2 regions of the Xenorhabdus santafensis genome follow, and region 2 is predicted to be linked to the other one. Evidence: predicted binding sites of a transcription regulator. Region 2 holds the regulator's gene; the other holds the start of a gene.
The links. Region 2 encodes PurR, which represses purine synthesis genes. Its sites were predicted from a motif close to CANGCAAACGTTTGCNTG; they were not measured.

Region 1: purM (phosphoribosylformylglycinamidine cyclo-ligase) is a predicted target of PurR. The motif match lies at 1,011-1,028, and genes of this name have one in related genera.

The regions. Positions count from the first base shown of each region.
Region 1 covers NZ_VCDN01000036.1:56,092-59,525, reverse strand. Annotated here, with positions in the region: gene uraA (uracil permease) at 1-170, opposite strand, end outside; gene upp (uracil phosphoribosyltransferase) at 239-865, opposite strand; gene purM (phosphoribosylformylglycinamidine cyclo-ligase) at 1,150-2,193, shown strand; gene purN (phosphoribosylglycinamide formyltransferase) at 2,321-2,959, shown strand; gene speG (spermidine N1-acetyltransferase) at 3,351-3,434, shown strand, end outside.
Region 2 covers NZ_VCDN01000046.1:126,638-130,071, reverse strand. Annotated here, with positions in the region: gene sodB (superoxide dismutase [Fe]) at 77-655, shown strand; gene purR (HTH-type transcriptional repressor PurR) at 1,204-2,229, shown strand; gene punR (DNA-binding transcriptional activator PunR) at 2,233-3,141, opposite strand; gene punC (purine nucleoside transporter PunC) at 3,265-3,434, shown strand, end outside.

The DNA of each region.
Region 1 (3,434 bases), on a different contig from region 2:
TACAATAATGTTCCAATCCCATTGAATAATAAAATAGTGGCAGGATTTACTTTAAATAAAATAGGCACCAAAACGGTGGCACCAAACATGGCAAATAAATGCTGTAAACTTAATGGAATAGTCTGCGCTAGAGACGGTCTCTCATCTACCCCAATAGTCCTAAGGGTCATTACTGATATCCTCTTGTATCATCTTGCTGGGAACAAAAAAAAGCCGACTTTTCAGCCGGCTATCAATCTTATTTAGTACCGAATAATTTGTCGCCGGCATCTCCCAAGCCGGGGACAATATATCCATGCTCATTGAGTCGTTCATCAATTGAGGCGGTATATAATTCAACATCTGGATGAGCTTTTTCCAATGCCGCAACCCCTTCTGGAGCAGCAACCAGAACCAGCACCTTAATCACCGGGCATCCAGCTTTTTTCAATAGATCAATCGTGGCAATCATTGATCCCCCTGTCGCCAGCATTGGATCAACTATCAATGCCATGCGTTCACTAATGTCAGAAACCAACTTCTGAAAATAAGGTACAGGTTCGAGTGTTTCTTCATCACGGTATACGCCAACGACGCTGATCCGTGCACTTGGAATGTTTTCCAGCACACCATCCATCATACCCAGTCCCGCACGCAGAATAGGCACTACCGTAATTTTTTTCCCTTTAATCTGGTCTATTTCTACCGGACCACACCATCCCTCAATGGTCACTTTTTCAACTTCTAAATCAGCAGTTGCTTCATATGTCAGAAGACTACCCACCTCTGATGCCAATTCACGAAATCGTTTTGTGCTTATATCATGATCTCGCATCAGACCAAGTTTATGTCTAACTAGTGGGTGTTTAACCTCAACGATCTTCATGGGTTTCTCCTAATATAGCCGGCAGATAAAAAAATCGCGGGATTATACCTCCTTTTTGGCATTGCGCCACTATCAATCTACTGATTTTTATCAACTCCAACTATTTTTCTCTATTTATTATCTGGCAGGTAACACGTACAAAGCTATCGCAAACGTTTGCTTAGACTGATAGAATCATTTCCGTTCTGTTTTATACCCCTTGGATTTCAATATGCAGACAACAAAACTGCCTTTGCAAGACAACAGGTATATTCATTCAAATGCAACCGCCTGGGAGCTATGCAGTGACCAACAAAACCTCTCTTAGTTATAAAGATGCTGGTGTCGATATTGATGCTGGCAATGCCTTAGTCAATCGTATTAAAGGTGTCGTAAAACAGACCCGTCGCCCTGAAGTGATGGGAGGATTGGGTGGTTTCGGTGCGTTGTGCGCCTTACCACAGAAATATCGTGAACCTGTACTGGTTTCCGGTACGGATGGAGTTGGTACTAAGCTGCGTCTGGCGATGGATCTGAAACGTCATGACACCATCGGGATTGATTTAGTTGCCATGTGTGTCAATGATCTGGTTGTTCAGGGTGCCGAGCCACTTTTCTTCCTTGATTACTATGCCACAGGTAAGCTGGATGTTGATACCGCAGCCAGTGTTATTACCGGCATCGCAGAGGGCTGCAAACAAGCAGGCTGTGCGCTGGTTGGGGGGGAAACAGCCGAAATGCCCGGCATGTATCACGGCGAAGATTATGATGTCGCGGGTTTTTGTGTCGGCGTCGTGGAAAAATCAGAAATAATTGATGGCAGCCAAGTACAGGTGGGTGATGCATTGATTGCTCTGGCTTCCAGTGGGCCACATTCCAATGGTTACTCTCTGATCCGCAAAATCCTCGAAGTCAGTCAGGCTAATCCTGAAAATACCGAACTTAACGGTCAGTCACTCGCAGATCATCTGCTTGCCCCGACCCGAATTTATGTCAAATCCATTCTTGGATTGATTGCAGAAGTTGACGTTCATGCCATTTCACATCTCACCGGTGGTGGCTTCTGGGAAAACATCCCGCGTGTCCTGCCAGAAAATATGCAGGCAAGAATCGATTCTGCAAGTTGGCAATGGCCGGAAATATTTACGTGGTTACAGCAAGCCGGCAATGTCAGCTTCCATGAAATGTACCGCACATTTAACTGCGGTGTGGGTATGATTATTGCGCTACCCCAATCTCAGGCTGAACAAGCAATTTCATATTTGAAAGCAGCAGGAGAAAACGCATGGCAGATCGGTACAATTGCAGAACTCAACGCTGATGAACAACCAGTCATTATCAGCCAATAATTTAGTAATGCATCAATTATGTACCGGATAATATATCCCGAATAAATTTCAAGTTGCAGTCTATAAAGCTGCAACTTGCAAAGCAGCGGATATGCCGATCAATGAATTCTTTCAGTGAAAAACGTCCATGAAAAAAATTGTTGTTTTAGTTTCTGGTCACGGCAGCAATCTTCAAGCCATTATTGATGCCTGCCAGCAAAACCGGGTTAACGGGCACATTGCTGCCGTATTCAGCAATAATGCCGATGCCTACGGCCTGCAACGGGCCATGCATGCAGGCATTCCAAGCAGCTTCCTTGATCCCAGGGCTTACCCAGACCGCATCAGCTACGATGTCGCCCTGTTCAAGGCGATTGATCAATATCAGCCTGATTTAGTGGTTTTGTCAGGTTACATGAGAATTTTATCGCCTGATTTTGTCCAGCATTATTATGGGCGTTTACTTAATATCCACCCTTCCCTGTTACCCAAATATCCCGGCCTGCACACCCACCAAAAAGCCATTGAAAACGGCGACAAAGAACACGGCACATCCATCCATTTTGTTACTGAAGAATTGGATGGTGGCCCAATTATCCTGCAAGCCAAAGTCCCTATTTTTGAGGATGATAAACTCGAAGATGTTATCCAGCGCGTCCAAATCCAAGAACATAATTTTTATCCCATGGTAATTGATTGGTTCCTGAGTGGCCGGTTGTCGATGGAAGGGCATACCGCAACTATGGATGGAAAAGTTCTGCCGCCACAAGGGTATGCGTCAGAATAATCTGGGCTATCATCGGTTATCTCTCTTTTGGGTTTGTGCTGTGTCGGGTGATAACTAAAAAGAGAGATAGGGGTCTTAAAAATATTATTAACATATTTATCATAAACATATTGTGTTAATACATAGCTTTGCTGTAGGTTATTATCTCTTATTAATTTATTTTTCACGCTAAAATAATTTAGATAACTCACCATCTGAAAAATATTAATCTGGAAATAAATATTTATATTGCAATAATTAGATAATGAAAATATGCATACCCTATAGATTTCAAGATGCGTCACGGCGGTCAGGGAACGACAAATTCGTCGGGAATGGATGAACGCTGCCAACAATAAAGAGGCAACTTGAAAGACGGCAGGTATAAAATCCAGAAGCACTGAGGTATCCGATGTCCCGCGATGTAGAAAATCCTCCAATAAAATTACGTCCTCTTGAACGGGAAGACCTCCCTTTTGTTCATCAGATGGATAAT
Region 2 (3,434 bases):
AATTTGCCCTGACCATGATTAATCTTAAAAATCATGGCTACAGAGCTGAAAACCCGATATTAAAAAGGAGCATGCAATGTCTTTTGAATTACCAGCATTACCTTATGCCAAAGATGCCCTGGAACCACACATTTCTGCAGAAACTTTGGAATATCACTACGGCAAACACCACAACGCCTACGTTGTAAATCTGAATAATCTTATCAAAGATACTGAATTTGCCGGAAAATCCCTGGAAGAAATCATCAAAACATCTGAAGGCGGCGTTTTCAATAATGCTGCACAGGTTTGGAACCACACTTTTTACTGGCATAGCCTGTCACCAAATGGCGGTGGCGAACCAACTGGAAAAGTAGCGGATGCCATCAACAATGCTTTCGGTTCTTTTGCTGAGTTCAAACAACAATTTACTGACGCTGCACTGAAAAACTTTGGTTCCGGCTGGACATGGTTGGTCAAAAAAGCTGACGGAAGTTTGGCTATCGTCAGCACTTCCAATGCAGCAACTCCATTGACTGGCGAAGATAAGCCAGTTCTGACCGTCGACGTTTGGGAACACGCATACTACATCGATTACCGTAATGCCCGCCCACAATATCTGGAGCATTTCTGGGCTTTGGTCAACTGGGCATTTGTTGAAGAAAACCTGGCTTAATAAGATTGATTCTTATGCCAGTTTGAAATGATAAGGGCTGGTTTTCTTCCATTCTCTGATTATGAATGTCAGAAAACCAACCCTAAATACAAACGGTGTTATACGTCAATTATTTTTCTAGCTCTCAATTAATAAGACAAAGGCTTGCCAGAAAGACAATCATGATTAATGCGCTACCGGCAGCCAACAATCCCAACTTCAGATCTGTATCCATAGAACATCCTCAATGTGAAAAGCAAGATACCTAACACCATAATTTTAGATGGTTATTTACTGCATTGTTTGTAAATTATACTACCAACTTAAATTCATACTCTTTATAACATCGATTATCACTTTCACTTTTGAGCTAGATCAGACAAAATTCAATGTTTATCGCTAAATTGTTGCCAACCCATCACCTCATATATAAATATGTTGGTAAACGATTAACAATTATCTATATTTCAAGTTAAAGCGTATCGACAAGCAGATACGGCGAATCAATCAGCAACTTGAAAAGTTAGAATATATAAATTTAGACCATAAGGTCAGGAGTCCTTTTTATCATGGCAACGATTAAAGATGTGGCCAAACGCGCTGGTGTTTCTACCACAACCGTATCCCATGTTATCAATAAAACCCGTTTCGTCGCCGAAGATACTAAGGCTGCAGTTTGGGCTGCTATTAAAGAACTGAACTATTCTCCCAGTGCCGTTGCCCGTAGTTTGAAAGTTAACCACACAAAATCCATCGGATTATTGGCAACATCCAGCGAAGCCCCCTATTTTGCTGAAATCATAGAATCTGTTGAAAATAGTTGCTACAGCAAGGGTTACACTCTGATTTTATGTAATTCCCATAATAACCTTGATAAACAAAAAGCATATCTTGCCATGTTGGCGCAAAAACGCGTAGATGGTTTGCTGGTTATGTGTTCAGAATATCCTGAACAACTTTTAGGCATGTTAGAAGACTATCGCAATATTCCTATGGTAGTAATGGATTGGGGTGAGTCCAGAGGGGATTTTACCGATGCCATCATCGACAATGCCTTTCATGGCGGTTACTTGGCTGGTCGCTATCTTATTGAACGCGGGCACCGTGATATTGCTTCCATTCCTGGCCCATTGGCAAGAAATACAGGTGGCGGGCGTCACCAAGGCTTTCTCAAGGCGCTGAAAGAGGCCAATATCGCTATTCGCGATGAGTGGATTGTGCAAGGTGATTTCGAACCAGAATCAGGTTACCAAGCTATGTGTAAGATCCTAAATCAGAAACACCGCCCAACAGCTGTTTTTTGCGGGGGCGACGTCATGGCAATGGGAGCAATCTGCGCCGCTGATGAATTAGGTTTGCGTGTACCACAAGACATTTCCATTATTGGTTATGACAATATCCGAAATGCCCGCTATTTTACCCCAGCATTGACAACCATTCACCAGCCCAAAGAACGGCTGGGGCAAATGGCTTTCTCAATGCTACTGGATAGGATCGTCAATAAGCGTGAAGATGCACAAACTATTGAAGTTCACCCACGCCTTGTTGAACGGCGCTCCGTCGCAGATGGGCCTTTTATCGATTACCGTCGCTGACAGTTAGTTTTCTTGCAACCATTCAGCATTAAGTGTTTCACTATCCCCGAGATAATCAAATAACCAACTTAATGCTGGTGAATGGCTTTTTTGCGACCATACCAAGCAGCATGGGCTATCAGGCAATGGTTGTTCAAGTTCAAGTGCTGTCAGTTTTCCTTTGCGGATAAGAGGCAATGCACGATGTTTGGGCACCATTCCAACACACAAACCATCCATCAGGCAATTCAACCCTGCATCCCAATCAGGGACAACCAGTCTCCGTTGGTTATCCAACGCCCATGTATCCCTTTTAGGCAAACTGCGTGAAGTATCTTCAAGACACAAACTGGGATAAGGTCGCATTTGATCGTCATTTAATTTCCCCGATATTGACGCCAATTCATGCTCAGGGCTGACGACACATAACCAAGGCATGAATCCCATGTCCCTGAAGTTATATCGTTCACCAACGGGAGATGCCCGCGTTGCACCAATCGCAACATCCACCCGTTCATTCACCAGCGCATCCCATACCCCATTGAAAACCTCGGGGTAAATAAACAGCTCAATATCGGGAAAATGCCGATAAAAATCGAGAATGAGCCGGAGAGTTCTCTCAGGTTTCACTACCCTGTCCACGGCAATGCTAAATTGCCCCCGCCAACCATTGGCAACTTGCTGGCATTGATGCCGAGTGTGATGCATTTTTTTGATAACAGAGCGAGCTTCTTTGACAAAAATGGCTCCCGCTTCAGTTAAGTCCACGTCACGGTGACGTCGCTCAAATAGAGGTACTGCCAGCCATTCTTCAAGCTGTTTTACTGTATAGCTTACAGCAGAAGGTACACGATGAAGTTCTGATGCTGCCGCACTGAAACTTCCTGTTCTGGCAACAGCATCAATAACTTCCAGAGAGTATTCAGACCACATATATCTTCCTTTCAATTTTTTTCACAGCATGGTGCAAATATTACCGTTTCACAAGTAAAAATCATGCCATATAGAATAAGTCGGGTATTCTTTTATCAATTACCACATCAAGTTACGAACACCATGGCGACAAATAAAAATTCAATTCCATTTATGTTTTATCTCGCTGGCCTGAGCATGCTCGGTTATTTGGCTATCGATATGTATCTGCCTGCTTTTGGTGCAATGAAAGTAGATTTGGATACCTCAGAAAATGCCATTAGTGCAAGCCTCAGTATTTTTCTTGCGGGTTT